DNA from 3 places in the Kitasatospora papulosa genome. Region 1 is predicted to be linked to each of the others. Evidence: predicted binding sites of a transcription regulator. Region 1 holds the regulator's gene; each other region holds the start of a gene.
What was found. The regulator HrcA, encoded in region 1, represses chaperone genes, less so after heat shock. The targets are predictions, from matches to a motif close to TTNGCACTCNGNNNNNCNGAGTGCNAA.
Positions count from the first base shown of each region.

Region 2: the regulator HrcA is predicted to act here: its motif matches at 2,614-2,640, upstream of groES (co-chaperone GroES).
Region 3: the regulator HrcA is predicted to act here: its motif matches at 1,584-1,610, upstream of groL (chaperonin GroEL).

Region 1 is NZ_CP108452.1:4,968,261-4,974,230, forward strand. Features, by position in the region: gene OG362_RS21560 (ABC transporter substrate-binding protein) at 1-844, opposite strand, end outside; gene OG362_RS21565 (DUF3097 domain-containing protein) at 965-1,783, opposite strand; gene OG362_RS21570 (MBL fold metallo-hydrolase) at 1,809-2,531, opposite strand; gene hrcA (heat-inducible transcriptional repressor HrcA) at 2,697-3,713, shown strand; gene dnaJ (molecular chaperone DnaJ) at 3,714-4,850, shown strand; gene OG362_RS21585 (nitronate monooxygenase) at 4,972-5,970, shown strand, end outside.
Region 2 is NZ_CP108452.1:2,909,740-2,915,709, reverse strand. Features, by position in the region: gene OG362_RS12240 (hypothetical protein) at 1-158, shown strand, start outside; gene OG362_RS12235 (THUMP-like domain-containing protein) at 193-1,407, opposite strand; gene OG362_RS12230 (polysaccharide deacetylase family protein) at 1,498-2,430, shown strand; gene groES (co-chaperone GroES) at 2,795-3,103, shown strand; gene groL (chaperonin GroEL) at 3,205-4,830, shown strand; gene OG362_RS12215 (SDR family NAD(P)-dependent oxidoreductase) at 4,916-5,689, opposite strand; gene OG362_RS12210 (MOSC domain-containing protein) at 5,838-5,970, opposite strand, start outside.
Region 3 is NZ_CP108452.1:3,215,822-3,221,791, reverse strand. Features, by position in the region: gene thrC (threonine synthase) at 1-489, shown strand, start outside; gene OG362_RS13785 (MoaD/ThiS family protein) at 518-793, shown strand; gene OG362_RS13780 (cold-shock protein) at 1,237-1,443, shown strand; gene groL (chaperonin GroEL) at 1,773-3,395, shown strand; gene OG362_RS13770 (DinB family protein) at 3,544-4,053, shown strand; gene OG362_RS13765 (hypothetical protein) at 4,085-4,999, opposite strand; gene OG362_RS13760 (TetR/AcrR family transcriptional regulator) at 5,225-5,863, opposite strand; gene OG362_RS13755 (NAD(P)-dependent alcohol dehydrogenase) at 5,923-5,970, shown strand, end outside.

The DNA.
Region 1 (5,970 bases):
GCTCGTCGCCGGCCCCCGCGTCGGCCACCCGCTCGGCCACGGCGGCCGCCCGCGCCCGGATCACCCGCCACGAACCGCTCGGTGAGAAGCGCGACCAGCCGTCGGACGGGTACGCGGTGCTCGACGCGGCCAGCGACGACGTGGTCGCCAGCCATCTGCTGGCCCTGCGCAGCCACAGCAGCGGCGGCGCCGCCCTCGTCATCAGCCGCACGACGGCCAGACCCAGCAGGGCCGCGGCGGCCACCAGGGCGGTGAGCAGCCAGCCGATCTCGCCCAGCAGCACGCTGAGCACGGCGATGAAGACGGCCCCCAGGAAGGTCTCCGGGCGGACCGAGGCGCGCAGGGAGTCCCACCAGCTGTTGCGCCCCGACCGGCTCGGCCGCCAGCGCAGGCTCCCCAGCTGTTCCAGGATCCGCTCCTCGCGCTCACGGGCGGAACCCGGGCCCGGCCGCGCGACGACTGCCGCGGTGGCCTGCTCGATGGCGGCGAGCAGCCGGGAGCGGGGGAAGACGAACGGCTTGTACTGCGAGGTGCCCCGGGTTTCCCAGGGGCGCTCGGTGAGGGCGCGGACCATGGAGAGCGCCGCCTCGTACGGGGTGTCGCCGCCGCCTTCGAGGAGCTTCACCGGGACCCGGCGCAGCTGGTTCGCCCGGTGGACCTGACGGACGATCTGCTCGACCCTGGCGTCCGCCCCCGGGCCGGCGGAGGCGTCCTCGGCCTGGGCGACGACCAGCGGCATCACCGGCCGGTTGACCCGGTACTGATCGATCAGCTGCTGCATGAGGTGGAAGACGGCGGAGGCCGCCTCGTTCTCCGCACTGTCCCGCCACACTTCGCGCGTCATCAGCCCCCGTGCCTTCCCCTGAGCCCGGCCCTGCCGTCATCACTCAATAACGGATGGTCCAGGTGTGGCGCAGGTGTTCACGGGGATCGATACCGGATCCTCCTCGACGTTACCGGGACATCAGGCAGGAAGAGTGACGAAGTCGATCAATTCCTCCACGCGGCCGAGCAGTTGCGGTTCCAGATCCTTGTAGGAGCCGACCCTGGAGAGGATGTGCTGCCAGGCGGCCCCCGTGTTCTCCGGCCAGCCCAGGGCGCGGCACACGCCCGTCTTCCAGTCCTGGCCGCGCGGCACGGCCGGCCACCCCGGGATGCCCACGGACGACGGCTTCACGGCCTCCCACACGTCGATGTAGGGGTGCCCCACCACGAGCACGTCGGCGTCGGTGACCTGGGCGGCGATCCGGGACTCCTTCGAGCCGGGGACCAGGTGGTCGACCAGCACACCGAGCCGGGCGTCCGGGCCGGGCGCGAACTCCCGCACGATCGCCGGGAGGTCGTCGATGCCCTCCAGGTACTCCACCACCACGCCCTCGATGCGCAGGTCGTCGCCCCAGACCCGCTCCACGAGCTCGGCGTCGTGCCGCCCCTCCACGTAGATCCGGCCCGCGCGCGCCACCCGTGCCCGCGCCCCGGGGACGGCCACCGAACCCGAGGCGGTCCGCGCCGGGCGGACCGGGCCCCCGGCCGACGGACGTACGAGCGTGACGACCTTCCCCTCCAGCAGGAAGCCGCGCGGCTCCATGGGGAAGACCCGGTGCTTGCCGAAGCGGTCCTCCAGGGTGACCGTCGGCCCCTGCGCCGTCTTCTCGCACCGGATCACCGCGCCGCAGAAGCCGCTGACGGCCTCCTCCACGACCAGATCGGGCTCGGCGGGCACCTCCGGGGCGGGGGTGGACTTCTTCCACGGCGGGGTCAGGTCCGACTGGTAGCTGCGCATGGCACGACGATAGACGGGCGCCCGCTCACGACACGCCGAACCGGACGGCCAGTCGATCACGCTGCGCCCGTACGAACGCCGCGTCCACGACCGCCCCGTGCCCCGGTACGTACAGCGCGTCCTCGCCGCCCAGTTCGAGCAGCCGGTCCAGAGCGGCCGGCCAGTGCGTGGGGACCGCGTCCCGGCCCGCCTGGGGTTCGCCCGACTCCTCGACCAGGTCCCCGCAGAGCACCACGACGGGTGAGCCGGGCACCAGGACGGCCAGATCGTGGCCGCTGTGACCGGGGCCCACATTGGCCAGCAGCACCTGGAACCCGTCACCGAGGTCGAGCGTCCACTCGCCGGTCACCTGGTGCCGCGGGGACACCAGGGCGTCCGTGGCCGCGGTCGCGTCCGCCTCGCTCATGCCGTGGCGCAGCGCGTCCGCGCGCAGCTCCTCGGCTCCCCGCGCCAGGAGGTCCGCCGTCCCGACCGCTCCGTACACCTCCGCCCCGGAGAAGGCGGCGGTGCCCAGCACATGATCGAAGTGCGGATGGCTCAGTGCGATATGCGTCACCCTCCGGCCCAGCAGGGCCTCCGCCTGGGTCCGCAGTTCCACGCCCTCGCGGAGCGTCGAACCCGTGTCGTAGAGCAGCACGCCGTCCGCCCCGGCCACCAGTGCCACGGTCGCGTCCCAGACGGGCAGGCGCCGCCGCCCCGTACCGTTGCCCAACCGCTCCCAGCCGAACTCTTCCCAAGAGACGTCCATACCGCGACGCTATCGGCAACGACCTGCACAGTCGCACGACGGCGTGGCCGGTCGCCCTTGCCCCGGCCCCACCCCGCCCCCGTACACTGACCGGGGGGATTGCTGGCACTCGAACGCACAGAGTGCCAGGCAGACGCCGAAGAACCACAGCTGGAGGTGTGCGCGGTGCTCAGCGAACGCAGACTCGAAGTGCTGCGCGCCATCGTCCAGGACTATGTCGGCACCGAGGAGCCCGTCGGCTCCAAGGCGCTCACGGAGCGGCACAGCCTCGGGGTCTCCCCGGCGACCGTCCGCAACGACATGGCGGTGCTGGAGGACGAGGGCTTCATCGCCCAGCCGCACACGAGTGCGGGGCGCATTCCGACGGACAAGGGGTACCGGCTCTTCGTCGACAAGCTGGCGGGCGTCAAGCCCCTGTCGTCGCCGGAGCGCCGTGCCATTCAGAACTTCCTCGACGGCGCGGTCGACCTCGACGACGTCGTGGGCCGCACGGTCCGGCTGCTCGCCCAGCTGACCAGGCAGGTCGCCGTCGTGCAGTACCCCTCGCTGACCCGGTCGACGGTCCGGCACGTGGAGCTGCTGTCGCTGGCTCCGGCCCGGCTGATGCTCGTGCTGATCACGGACACGGGCCGGGTCGAGCAGCGTATGATCGATTGCCCTGCACCGTTCGGTGACACGTCACTGGCGGATCTGAGGGCCCGGCTGAACAGCCGGGTCGTCGGACGGCGCTTCGCGGACGTACCGCGGCTGGTGCAGGACCTGCCGGAGTCCTTCGAGACGGAGGACCGGGGAACCGTTTCGACGGTGCTCTCCGTTCTCCTGGAGACTCTGGTCGAGGAAACGGAGGAGCGGCTGATCATCGGCGGCACCTCCAACCTCACCCGTTTCGGACACGACTTCCCTGTGATGATCCGTCCGGTGCTGGAGGCGCTGGAGGAGCAGGTCGTCCTGCTGAAGCTGCTGGGTGAGGCTACGGATTCAGGCATGACCGTACGGATCGGGCACGAGAACGCCCACGAGGGCCTCAACGCCACGTCCGTCGTCGCGGTCGGCTACGGTTCGGGCGACGAGGCAGTCGCCAAACTCGGCGTGGTCGGACCGACCCGCATGGACTACCCCGGAACGATGGGAGCGGTACGCGCAGTGGCACGTTACGTCGGACAGATCCTGGCGGAGTCGTAAGTGGCCACGGACTACTACGCCGTACTCGGCGTGCGCCGCGACGCTTCCCAGGACGAGATCAAGAAGGCATTCCGCAGGCTCGCCCGCGAGCTGCACCCGGATGTCAACCCCGATCCGAAGACCCAGGAGCGGTTCAAGGAGATCAACGCCGCCTACGAGGTGCTGTCGGACCCGCAGAAGAAGCAGGTCTACGACCTCGGCGGGGACCCGCTCTCCCAGTCGGGCGGCGGCGGGGCCGGTGGCTTCGGCGCCGGCGGCTTCGGCAACTTCAGCGACATCATGGACGCGTTCTTCGGCAACGCGACGCAACGCGGGCCCCGTTCGCGGACCCGGCGCGGCCAGGACGCCATGATCCGGCTGGAGATCGACCTCAACGAGGCGGCCTTCGGCACGACCAAGGACATCCAGGTCGACACGGCCGTCGTCTGTACGACCTGCAGCGGCGAGGGTGCCGCACCCGGCACCTCCGCGCAGACCTGTGACATGTGCCGCGGCCGCGGAGAGGTCTCCCAGGTCACCCGGTCGTTCCTCGGCCAGGTCATGACCTCGCGTCCCTGCCCGCAGTGCCAGGGCTTCGGCACGGTCGTGCCGACCCCGTGCCCCGAATGCGCCGGTGACGGCCGCATCCGCTCGCGGCGCACCCTGACCGTGAAGATTCCCGCAGGTGTCGACAACGGCACCCGGATCCAGCTCGCGGGAGAGGGCGAGGTCGGCCCCGGCGGCGGCCCCGCCGGCGACCTGTACGTCGAGATCCACGAGGTCTCGCACGCCGTGTTCCAGCGGCGCGGCGACGACCTCCACTGCACGGTCACCATCCCGATGACGGCCGCCGCGCTGGGCACCCAGGTGCCGCTGGAGACGCTCGACGGCCTCGAGGAGATCGACATCCGGCCGGGCACCCAGTCCGGCCAGTCGGTCCCGCTGCACGGGCGCGGCATCACGCACCTGCGGGGTGGCGGACGCGGCGACCTGATCGTGCACGTCGAGGTCATGACCCCGACGAAGATGGACCCCGAGCAGGAGCGCCTGCTGCGGGAGCTGGCCAAGCTGCGCGGCGAGGAGCGGCCCACGGGCCAGTTCCAGCCGGGACAGCAGGGGCTGTTCTCCCGCCTGAAGGACGCCTTCAACGGCCGCTGAACCCTGTCACCACGACGCCCGCCGGTCCCCGTACCGGCGGGCGTCGTCGTGTCCCGGCGGTGTTCCCGTCCGGGGAAAGGGCTGATTCGGCACGATCCGCCGGACGTGGCACGATGCGCTCATGTCCTCGCCCCTCACCGATCTCTGCCGGTACCCGATCGTGCAGGCCCCGATGGCGGGAGGCGTCTCCCGGCCGGAGCTGGCCGCCGCGGTCTCCGAGGCCGGAGGGCTGGGGTTCCTCGCCGCCGGCTACAAGACGGCGGACGGGATGTACAACGAGATCAAGCAGCTCCGGAGGACGACCGGCCGGCCCTTCGGCGTCAACCTCTTCATGCCGCAGCCCCTCGTCGCCGACCCGGGCGCCGTCGAGATCTACCGCCACCAGCTCGCGGGCGAGGCGGCCTGGTACGAGACCCCCCTCGGTGACACGGACGCCGGCGGGGACGACGGCTACGACGCCAAGGTCGCGATCCTGCTGCACGACCCCGTACCCGTGGTCTCCTTCACCTTCGGCTGCCCCACCCGCGAGGTCCTCGACGCGTTCGCCGCCGTCGGCACGCTCACCGTCGTCACGGTCACCTCGCCCCAGGAGGCGCGGAACGCCGGATGGTCGGGCGCCGCCGCGCTCTGCGTCCAGGGAGCCGAGGCCGGCGGCCACCAGTCCACGCACCGCGACGATCCCCAGGGCGGCCTCACCGGCACCGGACTGCTCGCCCTGATCGCCGGGATCCGTGAGTCCGTCGACCTGCCGGTCGTCGCGGCCGGGGGACTGATGCGCGGTTCACAGATCACCGCCGTCCTGGCGGCCGGGGCCGACGCCGCACAGCTCGGCACGGCCTTCCTGCCCTGCCCCGAGTCGGGTGCGCACCCGCTGCACAAGGACGCCCTGACCAATCCGCTGTTCGTGACGACGGCGCTGACCCGGGCGTTCTCCGGCCGCCCCGCACGCGGACTGGTCAACCGGTTCGTACGGGAGCACGGCCCGTACGCCCCCGCCGCCTACCCGCAGGTGCACCAGCTGACCGGCGGACTGCGCGCGGCGGCGGCCAAGGCCGGGGACGCCCAGGGCATGGCCCTCTGGGCGGGCCAGGGACACCGGCTGGCACGCGAGCTGCCCGCC
Region 2 (5,970 bases), 2.1 Mb from region 1:
AGGAGACGTACGGTCTGGTGGCCCTGTTCATGGGACTCGGGTTCCTCGCGCGGCTGACCGGACTGACCGGCCTCGTCAAGGCGTTCGCCCACCGGCGCTGGGTGATCCGGGTGCTCGTCGGGGTACCCGCCGAGCCGCTGATCACGGTGGAGGGCTGACCGGGGCCGCGCAGCGGCCGCCGGGGCGAGGGCGTCAGGCCCGCTTCACCGGCTGCCCGACGAGCATCGTCGGAGCCCCGGCCACCCGGGTCAGGAAGACGGTGGCCGCGTGCGGCCCCTGGAGCTTCATCTTCCGCCGCAGTTCCTCCGGTTCGACCGCCGAACCGCGCTTCTTGACGGTCAGGACACCGACCTGGCGTTCCCTCAGCAACGCCTTCAGCTTCTTCATGTTGAAGGGCAGCTGATCGGTGATCTCGTACGCGGCGACGGCGTCGGACTCGTACGGCACGTCGCTCGTGACGTAGGCGATCGTCTCGTCGACCAGCCGGCCCTCGCACTCCTCCACGATCCGGGCCACCAGATGGGCGCGGATGACGGCGCCGTCCGGCTCGTACAGGTACCGGCCGACGGGGCCGACCGGCGGTGCGGGCAGCGGGCCGTCGGAGGCGAGGGTCGTGCGGGAGGGGAGCAGCGTGGCCCGGAACGCCCCGGGGGTGAAGCCCTCGCCGAACCAGAGCACGGCCTCCTTCACATCGCCGCCGTCCGAGATCCACTCGGCCTCGGCCTGCGGGCCGATCGCCTCGTGGGGGACTCCGGGGGCGATCTTGAGCGCGGCGCGTGGCGCCTTCAGCGCGGCTCCGGTCGCCCAGGAGAGCGGCGGCGAGTAGGCCTCGGGGTCGAAGATCCTGCCCCGCCCGCCACGCCGTGCCGGGTCGACGAAGACGGCGTCGTAGGGGGCGGTGTCGATCTCGGTGACGTCGGCGCACCGCACCTCGACGAGGTCCTGGAGGCCGAGCGCCTCGGCGTTGGCGCGGGCCACCCGCGCGGTGAGCGGATCCCGGTCGACGGCCAGGACCGAGATGCCCGCCCGGGCCAGGGCGATCGCGTCGCCGCCGATCCCGCAGCACAGGTCGGCCACGCTCCGTACGCCGAGCTCGGCGAACCGCCCGGCGCGGTGGACGGCGACCGAGGTGCGGGTCGCCTGCTCCACGCCGTTCGGGGTGAAGAACATGCGGTACGCGTCCTTTGCCCCGAACTTCGCCACCGCGCGCTGCCGCAGCCGCGCCTGACCGAGCGCCGCGGAGACCAGGGCCGCAGGGTGCGTGCGGCGCAGCCGGGTCGCGGTCGCCAGCTCCCGGGCGGGGTCGTGGTCGCGCAGCTCGTCCAGGAGCGCGGCGCCCTCGGGGGTGCGCAGGGCGGCGAATGCGGCGAGCGGGTCGGCCGGGTCGGCGGGAGGAATGGCGTTCACGGATCCATTGTGAGCCAGCCGGGGGACCCGCCGGGTCCCCCGGAGGTGTCGCGGCGGGAGGCCCGTGCCCCGGTGGCAGGATGCGGCGCCATGCAGCTAGTAAGACAAAAGGAAAAATTTGCTACGAAGCGGCGCGGAACGGTCTGCGCGGTCCTGGCCGTCCTGATGGCCGGCGCGGCCGCCTCCGGGTGCGCGGCCGGCGAGGACGGGAGGGCGGGCGGCCCCCGGGAGCCCGTCGCCGGCCGGCCGGGTGCCGCCGCCCAGAAGGACGCCGCCGCGGCCGAGGCGCGGCGTCTCAAGCGGGAGCAGGCCGCCCGGGTGGCCGCCGCGCGGAAGTGGGGGCTGGCGAAGATGCCGCTCGCCGCTCCCGCGCCACCCGCCGTGAAGCCGCGCATCACGACCCGGGAGGGATTCGAGGTGGAGGGCGGGGAGACGCTTCCGCCCGTCTTCACCACCGTGCCCACCAAGGAGCGGATCGTCTTCCTGACGATGGACGACGGGGCGGAGAAGGACCCCGAACTGCTGCGGATGATGACCGAACTGAAGATCCCGTACAGCGCCTTCCTCAGCGACTACGTGGTGAGCGACGACTACGGCTACTTCAAGGACATGCAGGCCCGCGGCGTCACCCTCAACAACCACACGCTCAACCACCGTTACCTTCCGGGACTCTCGAAGGAGGAGCAGCGGCGGGAGATCTGCGGGGAGCAGGACAAGCTCGAGAAGTACTTCGGGAAGCGGCCCACGCTCTTCCGGCCGCCGTACGGCAACTACAACGGCGACACCCTGCGCGTCGCGCGGTCCTGCGGCATCAAGGCCGTGCCCCTGTGGGCGGCCGAGGCGTTCCCCGACCACATGGAGTGGCGCGAGTGGGACCAGGACCTGCACCCCGGCGACATCATCCTCACCCACTTCCGGGGCGAGGAGGACTGGAAGGGGTCCATGGCCGACATGATCCGCCGCGTCATGAAGACGGTCACGGACAAGGGGTACGCCGTGGCCAGGCTGGAGGACTACGTCTGACGGATCCCCGGACGGCGCGGGCGCGGACCTCATGACGGGGCGTCCGCCCTTCCCGCGCCGTCCGCCCTTTCCACCCGCTCTCCCGCCCGCCGGCCGCTCCGGGCGCACCCCGGAACGCCGCGGCCCCTTCCCGCGTTGTCCGGGCGGGCGACGGTCCCCGTGACGCCACGCGAGGGTGGTGAATTGGCACTCCGCTTGACCGAGTGCTAATCGCGGTCATAGTCTCAGTGCTGGCACTCCCCGAGGGAGAGTGCCAGCACAACTGCGCGACAGGGCAGGTCCGGCACCCGCGACGACGGATCGACCTGGTCGCCACCCACAGACTGTTAAACCCCGTGAGATCTCCGAAGGGGGAGACCGGATCGTGTCGACCACCAGCTCCAAGGTTGCGATCAAGCCGCTCGAGGACCGCATTGTGGTCCAGCCGCTCGACGCCGAGCAGACCACGGCTTCCGGCCTGGTCATTCCGGACACCGCCAAGGAGAAGCCCCAGGAGGGCGTCGTCCTGGCCGTGGGCCCGGGCCGCTTCGAGAACGGCGAGCGCCTTCCGCTCGACGTCAAGACCGGCGACGTCGTGCTGTACAGCAAGTACGGCGGCACCGAGGTGAAGTACAACGGCGAGGAGTACCTCGTCCTCTCGGCGCGCGACGTCCTCGCGATCGTCGAGAAGTAGTTCACCCACGTTTGCTTCTGTTCTGCGCCCCTGGCCCCCTGCGAGATGACTAGCCGGGCGGCGAGGGGCGCAGTTCGTTTTGAGAGGGAAGAAAACAGCCCATGGCGAAGATTCTGAAGTTCGACGAGGACGCCCGTCGCGCCCTTGAGCGCGGCGTCAACAAGCTTGCCGACACGGTGAAGGTGACGATCGGTCCGAAGGGCCGCAACGTCGTCATCGACAAGAAGTTCGGCGCTCCCACCATCACCAACGACGGTGTCACCATCGCGCGCGAGGTCGAGCTCGACGACCCGTACGAGAACCTCGGTGCCCAGCTGGTGAAGGAGGTGGCGACCAAGACCAACGACGTAGCGGGTGACGGCACCACCACCGCCACCGTGCTCGCCCAGGCCCTCGTCCGCGAAGGACTGCGCAACGTCGCCGCGGGCGCGTCCCCGGCCGCCCTGAAGAAGGGCATCGACGCCGCCGTGAAGGCCGTGTCCGAGGACCTCCTCGCGACTGCCCGCCCGATCGACGACAAGGCCGACATCGCCGCCGTGGCCGCGCTCTCCGCGCAGGACCCGCAGGTCGGCGAGCTCATCGCGGACGCGATGGACAAGGTCGGCAAGGACGGTGTCATCACCGTCGAGGAGTCCAACACCTTCGGTCTGGACCTCGAGTTCACCGAGGGCATGGCCTTCGACAAGGGCTACCTCTCCCCGTACATGGTGACCGACCAGGAGCGTATGGAGGCCGTCCTCGACGACCCGTACATCCTGATCCACCAGGGCAAGATCGGCTCCATCCAGGAGCTGCTCCCCCTCCTGGAGAAGGTCATCCAGGCGGGTGGCTCCAAGCCGCTGCTGATCATCGCCGAGGACGTCGAGGGCGAGGCGCTCTCCACCCTCGTCGTCAACAAGATCCGTGGCACCTTCAACGCCGTCGCGGTGAAGGCCCCGGGCTTCGGTGACCGCCGCAAGGCCATGCTCGGCGACATCGCCACCCTCACCGGTGCGACCGTCATCGCCGAGGAGGTCGGCCTCAAGCTCGACCAGGCCGGTCTGGACGTGCTCGGCACGGCCCGCCGCGTCACGGTCTCCAAGGACGACACGACCATCGTCGACGGCGGCGGCGACTCCGCCGACGTCAAGGGCCGCGTCAACCAGATCAAGGCCGAGATCGACGCCACGGACTCCGACTGGGACCGTGAGAAGCTCCAGGAGCGTCTCGCGAAGCTGGCCGGCGGCGTGTGCGTGATCCGCGTCGGTGCCGCCACCGAGGTGGAGCTCAAGGAGAAGAAGCACCGTCTGGAGGACGCCATCTCCGCGACCCGCGCCGCGGTCGAGGAGGGCATCGTCTCCGGTGGTGGCTCCGCTCTGGTCCACGCCGTCAAGGTCCTCGAGGGCAACCTCGGCAAGACCGGCGACGAGGCCACGGGTGTCGCGGTCGTGCACCGCGCCGCCGTCGAGCCGCTCCGCTGGATCGCCGAGAACGCGGGCCTCGAGGGCTACGTCATCACCTCGAAGGTCGCCGAGCTCGACAAGGGCCAGGGCTTCAACGCCGCGACCGGTGAGTACGGCGACCTGGTGAAGGCCGGCGTCATCGACCCGGTCAAGGTCACCCGCTCCGCCCTGGAGAACGCCGCCTCCATCGCGTCGCTGCTCCTCACGACCGAGACCCTGGTCGTCGAGAAGCCGGCCGAGGAAGAGGCCGACGCCGGTCACGGCGGCCACGGCCACTCCCACTAGTACGGCTCCGTACGCCACCGAGGCCCGGTACCCCCGTCGCGGGGGCACCGGGCCTCGGTGTTCGTGCGGGAACCACTCGGGGGAACTACTTGGGGCCGTACGTCCGGCCCGCGCGGGAGGTGACTCCGCCGAGGAGGCTGCGGGGCGTCAGCTTCACCAGACCCATCAGCGCCTTGTAGCGCGGGTCCGGGATCGAGACGGACCTGCCCCGGGCCAGGTCCTCCAGGGCCGCGGCCACCAGCTTGTCCGCGTCGAGCCACATCCAGTCGGGGATGTTGCCCGTCCCCATCCCGGCCCGCTGGTGGAACTCGGTCCGTACGAATCCGGGGCACAGGGCCATCAGCCGGACGCCCGTACCCGCCAGGTCCTTCGCCGCCCCCTGGGTGAACTGGACGACCCACGCCTTCGACGCCCCGTACGTCCCCCGGGGCAGGAAGGCCGCGACCGAGGCGACGTTGACCACCCCGCCGCGACCCCGCTCCCGCATCGCACCCGCCGCGGCCGAGGTCAGTCGCAGCACGGCCTCGCAGTGGACCTTCAGCATCGTCAGCTCGTCGGCGACGGACACGTCCAGGTAGCGGCCCTTGTTGCCGAAGCCGGCGTTGTTGACCAGCAGGTCCACCGGGCTCACACGGTCCGTCAGGCGTGCGGCGACCGCTTCGATCCCGGCATCCGTGGACAGGTCGGCCGTCAGCACCTCGGCCTCGATGCCGTGCCTGTCGTGCAGCTCCGTGGCCTGGACCCGCAGCCGTTCCGTGTCACGGGCCACCAGCACCAGATTGTGCCCGTCACCCGCGAGCCGCCGTGCGAAGGCGGCCCCGATCCCCGCCGTCGCGCCCGTAATCAGTGCAGTCGTCATATGCGGCACGTTAGCGCCCGCCCGAGCGGCGTCCCGACCCGCCTTCGGACGACGCCCGCCACGGCCGCCGGGCCGACGTGGCGAGGTGACGACGCGGTGGGCGCGCGTGCGGGGCGTCGCGGGGCGGGCGGCACCGCGCGGGCACCCCCTAGGAGACCGGGTTCTGCTTCGCGATGTAGGCCCGCGCCGCCCGGAGCGTCTCCGTGTGCAGCGCGTCCCCGGCGTCGAGCAGGCGGGGCAGCAGCTCCCGCTCCGTGGTCGTCGCCCGGAACTCAAGGGCG
Region 3 (5,970 bases), 1.8 Mb from region 1:
CAGGAGCTGATCAAGCTCGGTCTCGTCGAGGACAAGCCGTACAAGATCTTCGGCGCCCAGGCCGAGGGCTGCTCCCCGGTCTCCACCGCCTTCAAGGCCGGCCACGACGTGGTCCGTCCGCAGAAGCCGAACACCATCGCCAAGTCCCTGGCGATCGGCAACCCGGCCGACGGCCCGTACGTCCTGGACATCGCCCGCCGCACCGGCGGTGCCGTGGAGGACGTGAACGACGAGCAGGTCGTCGACGCGATCAAGCTGCTGGCCCGCACCGAGGGGATCTTCGCGGAGACCGCGGGCGGGGTGACGGTCGGCGTGACGAAGAAGCTGATCGAGGCCGGTCTGCTCGACCCGTCCCTGACCACCGTCGTCCTGAACACCGGCGACGGCCTGAAGACGCTGGACGCGGTCGCCCCGACGACCGGCCTGTCGGCCACGATCCGGCCCAGCCTGGACGCGTTCCGCGACGCGGGCCTCGCTGCCGCCAACTGACCACCCGAGACCCGAGGAAGGCACCCACATGAGCGTCAAGGTCCGTATCCCCACCATCCTCCGCACCTACACGGGCGGTCAGTCCGAGGTCCCGGCCGAGGGGGCGACCCTCTCCGAGGTCATCGCGTCCCTGGAGCAGAACCACCCGGGCATCGGCGCCCGCGTCCTGGACGACCAGGGCAAGCTGCGTCGCTTCGTCAACGTGTACGTCAACGACGACGACGTGCGCTTCGAGGGCGGTCTGGACGCGGTCACCCCGGACGGCGCCGGCGTCTCGATCATTCCCGCCGTCGCCGGCGGCTGACGGCGGGACGTCACGGGCCGCCGTCGCGGTCCGGCCGCACGGTATTCACGCGATGGCCCTCTCCACGGCAAACGGAGGGGGTCATTCTGCATGGTTGAGCGCGGTACAGTTGGGGAAGTCCCCGCAGTTGCCCGCGCGATCCACATATGAGAATGCGCCCTGCCGCGACAAGAAGTAGCCAAAGTGCGTGAACGCCTTGAGGCATAAGTCGCCTTTGTCAGGCCCGACTTGCCCTGGAATCGTATGAATTCCCCCTATCCGCGTGGTCGCGTGCGCCCAGAATTCTCGTCCGATTGACCTGTTGCAGAGGGCAGTTGGGCAGATACATTCGGCCGCGGTCGACGCGTTCCGGCGCACGCCACCCTCTCCTGTCGGAGGGTGAGTTCTGACCCGGGACCGCGAAGTGCGGTCTCGTGCAAGGGCCAGTAATAGGGGAGTTGGGCATGGCTCAGGGCACCGTCAAGTGGTTCAACGCGGAGAAGGGGTACGGCTTCATCGCGGTCGACGGTGGTGCGGATGTTTTCGTCCACTACAGCGCGATCCAGATGGACGGGTACCGCACCCTCGAAGAGGGTCAGCGAGTTGAATTCGAGATCTCGCAGGGCCAGAAGGGGCCGCAGGCGGACATGGTCAAGCTCGCCGTCGGCTGAGCTCGGCGCGGTCGGCCACCGACACCACTCACACACGCGAGGCCCGTACTCCTACCGGGGGACGGGCCTCACGTGCGTCTCCGGGCCCCCGTCGTGACCTGCGGCGGAGTCCCGAGGTTGTCCACATCCCGAAGAGGACGCTTGCACTCGCAGGGGTCGAGTGCTAATCATTGGCGTTAGCACTCTCCAGGTGAGAGTGACAGAAACTTGGACCGGGCCGGTGAGGCCCGCACGCGTGATGGGGCAAGGAACCACCACGCACGCAGGCCGTCCGTCGCGGGCGCCTCTCGGTCCGGAGAATCCACCCCTGTCCGGGAGGACCACTTCACATGGCCAAGATCATCGCGTTCGACGAGGAGGCACGGCGCGGTCTCGAGCGCGGGATGAACCAGCTCGCCGACGCCGTCAAGGTCACCCTCGGCCCCAAGGGCCGTAACGTCGTCCTCGAGAAGAAGTGGGGCGCGCCCACGATCACCAACGATGGTGTTTCCATCGCCAAGGAGATCGAGCTCGAGGACCCGTACGAGAAGATCGGTGCGGAGCTGGTCAAGGAGGTCGCCAAGAAGACGGACGACGTCGCCGGCGACGGTACGACCACCGCCACCGTTCTCGCCCAGGCGCTCGTCCGCGAGGGCCTGCGCAACGTCGCTGCGGGTGCCAACCCGATGGCTCTGAAGCGTGGCATCGAGAAGGCCGTCGAGGCCGTCTCCGCCGCTCTGCTGGAGCAGGCGAAGGACGTGGAGACCAAGGAGCAGATCGCTTCGACGGCCTCCATCTCCGCTGCCGACACCGAGATCGGCGCCAAGATCGCCGAGGCGATGGACAAGGTCGGCAAGGAAGGCGTCATCACCGTCGAGGAGTCCCAGACCTTCGGTCTGGAGCTGGAGCTCACCGAGGGTATGCGCTTCGACAAGGGCTACATCTCGGCGTACTTCGCCACCGACATGGAGCGTATGGAGACGTCGTTCGACGACCCGTACATCCTGATCGTCAACTCCAAGATCAGCAACGTGAAGGACCTCCTTCCGCTGCTGGAGAAGGTCATGCAGTCGGGCAAGCCCCTGCTGATCATCGCGGAGGACGTCGAGGGCGAGGCTCTGTCGACGCTGGTCGTCAACAAGATCCGTGGCACCTTCAAGTCCGTCGCCGTCAAGGCCCCGGGCTTCGGTGACCGCCGCAAGGCCATGCTCGGCGACATCGCCATCCTCACCGGTGGCACCGTCATCTCCGAGGAGGTCGGTCTCAAGCTGGAGAACGCCGGCCTGGACCTGCTCGGCAGCGCCCGCAAGGTCGTCATCACCAAGGACGAGACCACGATCGTCGACGGTGCCGGTGACAGCGACCAGGTTCAGGGTCGCGTCAACCAGATCCGTGCCGAGATCGAGAACTCCGACTCGGACTACGACCGCGAGAAGCTCCAGGAGCGTCTCGCGAAGCTGGCCGGCGGCGTGGCCGTCATCAAGGCCGGCGCCGCCACCGAGGTGGAGCTCAAGGAGCGCAAGCACCGCATCGAGGACGCGGTGCGCAACGCCAAGGCCGCCGTCGAGGAGGGCATCGTCGCCGGTGGTGGCGTGGCTCTGCTCCAGGCCTCGGCCGTCTTCGAGAAGCTCGACCTGACGGGCGACGAGGCCACCGGTGCCAACGCCGTGAAGCTCGCGCTGGAGGCCCCGCTCAAGCAGATCGCCGTCAACGGTGGTCTCGAGGGTGGAGTCGTCGTCGAGAAGGTGCGCAACCTGCCGATCGGTCACGGCCTCAACGCCGCGACCGGCGAGTACGTCGACATGATCGCCGAGGGCATTCTCGACCCGGCGAAGGTCACGCGCTCCGCCCTGCAGAACGCCGCGTCCATCGCCGCGCTCTTCCTCACCACCGAGGCCGTCATCGCCGACAAGCCGGAGAAGGCCTCCGCGGCCGCTCCGGGCGGCATGCCGGGCGGTGACATGGACTTCTGATCCTCGGATCAGTCGCTCCAGGCAGTACCCGCAGTATCCGTGCGACGCCGGCCCCCGGGAGGAATCCCGGGGGCCGGCGTCGTGCTGCCCCGGGGAGGACGTGCCGGATACTGATCGCTCCTGTCCTCAGCGAGAAGGAGCGTGGCCCATGACCGACGATTCCCGTACGGGTCCGCCTCGTTCCGGCGGGGAGCGAGAGACGCTGCGGGCCTTTCTCGACTACCACCGCGCCACCCTCGCCATGAAGTGCGAAGGGCTGGACGACGAGCAGTTGCGGCAGCGGTCGATGCCCCCTTCGACGCTCTCCCTCCTCGGTCTGGTGCGCCACATGGCAGAGGTGGAACGGGCCTGGTTCCGCCGGGTGTTCGAGGACCACGAGGCGCCGATGGTCTGGTCGGACCGCATCGACTTCCAGGCCGCCTACGACGCGAGCGCGTCCACGCGCGCGGAGGCGTTCGGCGCCTGGGAGGCCGAGGTGGAGCACTCGCGCCGCATCGAGCGGCAGGCCGACTCCCTGGACCTGACCGGGCTCCAGCCGCGCTGGGGGCAGGAGGTCTCGCTGCGCATGGTGATGGTGCACGTGCTGCTGGAGTACGGACGCCACAACGGTCACGCGGACTTCCTCCGGGAGGGCGTCGACGGAACGGTGGGCGCCTGAGCACACCCGGCGGTGCACTGACAGGGGACCGTCAGCGCGTGCCGGTGCCGCGCGCCTTCGTGATGCCCCGCGCCCGCTCGGTCCGCTCGGACCGGGGGACCAGGCCCGCCCGTACGGTCGCCATCCGGTCCCGCACCCCGTCGGTGGGGACGGTGCCGGGGGGACGGGCGGCGATGCCCGTGCTCTCGCCCCGGCAGATCCCGCAGAGCCCGCCGCGCAGGGCGTCGGCGCTTCCCGGCGCACGGCACTCGGCGCATTCCAGGGTGCGCAGCACGACGGTCGGCGGCCGGGGCGCGAAGCGCTCGGGGGGCAGCTTGTCCACGAGCCGGCGGCGCACGAGGGACGCGGCGTGGTGCACGGTCGCTGGCAGGCCGTGGGTGAGGGCGCGCAGGGTCTCCTTCTCGGTGGCGCCCCGCTCGAACCACTCGTCGACCAGCGGTTGCAGGCTCAGGCAGTCCGCCGCCGACAGGCTCAGCGAGGGCGCGGTGCGGCCGAGGGCGGCCAGCAGGACGAAGGCGCGCGAACGGGTCGGCCGTCGCGTCTCCCGGGGTGCGTCACCGCGTGCGAAGGCGGCCCACCAGGCGTCGTCCCGCGCGGTGCGGGAGAAGAAGGTCCGGGTCACCCAGAGCATGACCTCGTCGGTCGCGACGCATTCGCTGCCGCGCCGCAGATGTCCGGCGGCCTGCAGCCGGTTGAGCGCGGTGCGCAGCGCGCACTGCCCGTACGGGAGCCACTTGGCCAGGGTCTTCACGGAGATGTCGGAGCCGTCCGGCAGCCGGTCGATGTAGGAGGCGACGGCGGCTTCACGGGGCGGCAGATGGGAGAAGTCGCGGCTCTCGCGCGGGCGCTGGTCCGGGGCGGAACGCTTGCCGTAACCGGGGTTCGCCATGGGGTGCGTGGACTCGTACGGGGCGCAGGGGGCGGCACTAAGCTGGTCGACAGCCATCAGATCGGGTTCCTTTGGTCGATCTCGTTGGTCAGGCCCCTGTCAGGTGTTCCCGCACCGGCGGGGGTCGTCTGTTGTTCGGCACGCTAGAACGTCGCGACGGTCCGTGGCAAGTCGGTCACAAACGGTCAACTGGGCAGGTGGGGAGGGTGGGTGGGAAGAGTCCCTCCACCCATTCCTCTGGAAGAGCGCTCGGAGTCCAGCGCTTGAGCCCCGGCTCCGTGGCTAGGCGGGGAGCCGGTCGAGTCCGAGCGGTGCGGGTGGTGGCAGAGGGGCTGCCGCCTCGGCCCGGAAGGACTGGAGGAGGTAGCCGACCAGCCTCCGGGAGGCTGCGGGCCCGTCCTCACCGGCTCCCGTCGCCGCACCGCAGTTGGCCAGTATCAGCAGCGTGATGTCGTGCACGTCGAAGTCCTGGCGCAGCCGCCCGCAGTCCTTGGCCCGCCGGATCAGCAGGGCGAGTCCCTCCTCGGCGCGGCTGCGCTCCTCGGCGAAGCCGACGTGGTCGGGGAACTGGGACAGGAACGCCTCCGTGAAGCCCCGTTCCGCCGCCTGCATCATGCAGACCTTCTCGACGACCGAGCAGAAGCCGCGCCACGGGTCGGGGTCCTCCAGCCCTTCGTCGAGGACCGCGGCGCAGTGGGCGAGCTGCTCGGAGAAGGCCTCGGTCACCAGCGCGGCACGTGTCGGGAACCGCCGGTAGAGCGTGGCGACCCCGACCTTCGCGCGCCGGGCGATCGCCGCCATGGGCACGTCGATCCCGTGGAGGGCGTACGCCTCGCGGGCCGCGGCGAGGATGCGCTCACGGTTCTCCCGGGCGTCGGAGCGCAGGGCTTCCGGAGGTTTCCGATACGTCTGATCAGCCATGTTTCTCACTTCGGTCCAAATGGAGGGTGTCATCCACTTCCCCGTCTAGCTTGGGACGTATGGACGATATGCGCGCGGCGCTCTACGACAGGTACGGCCCTCCCGAG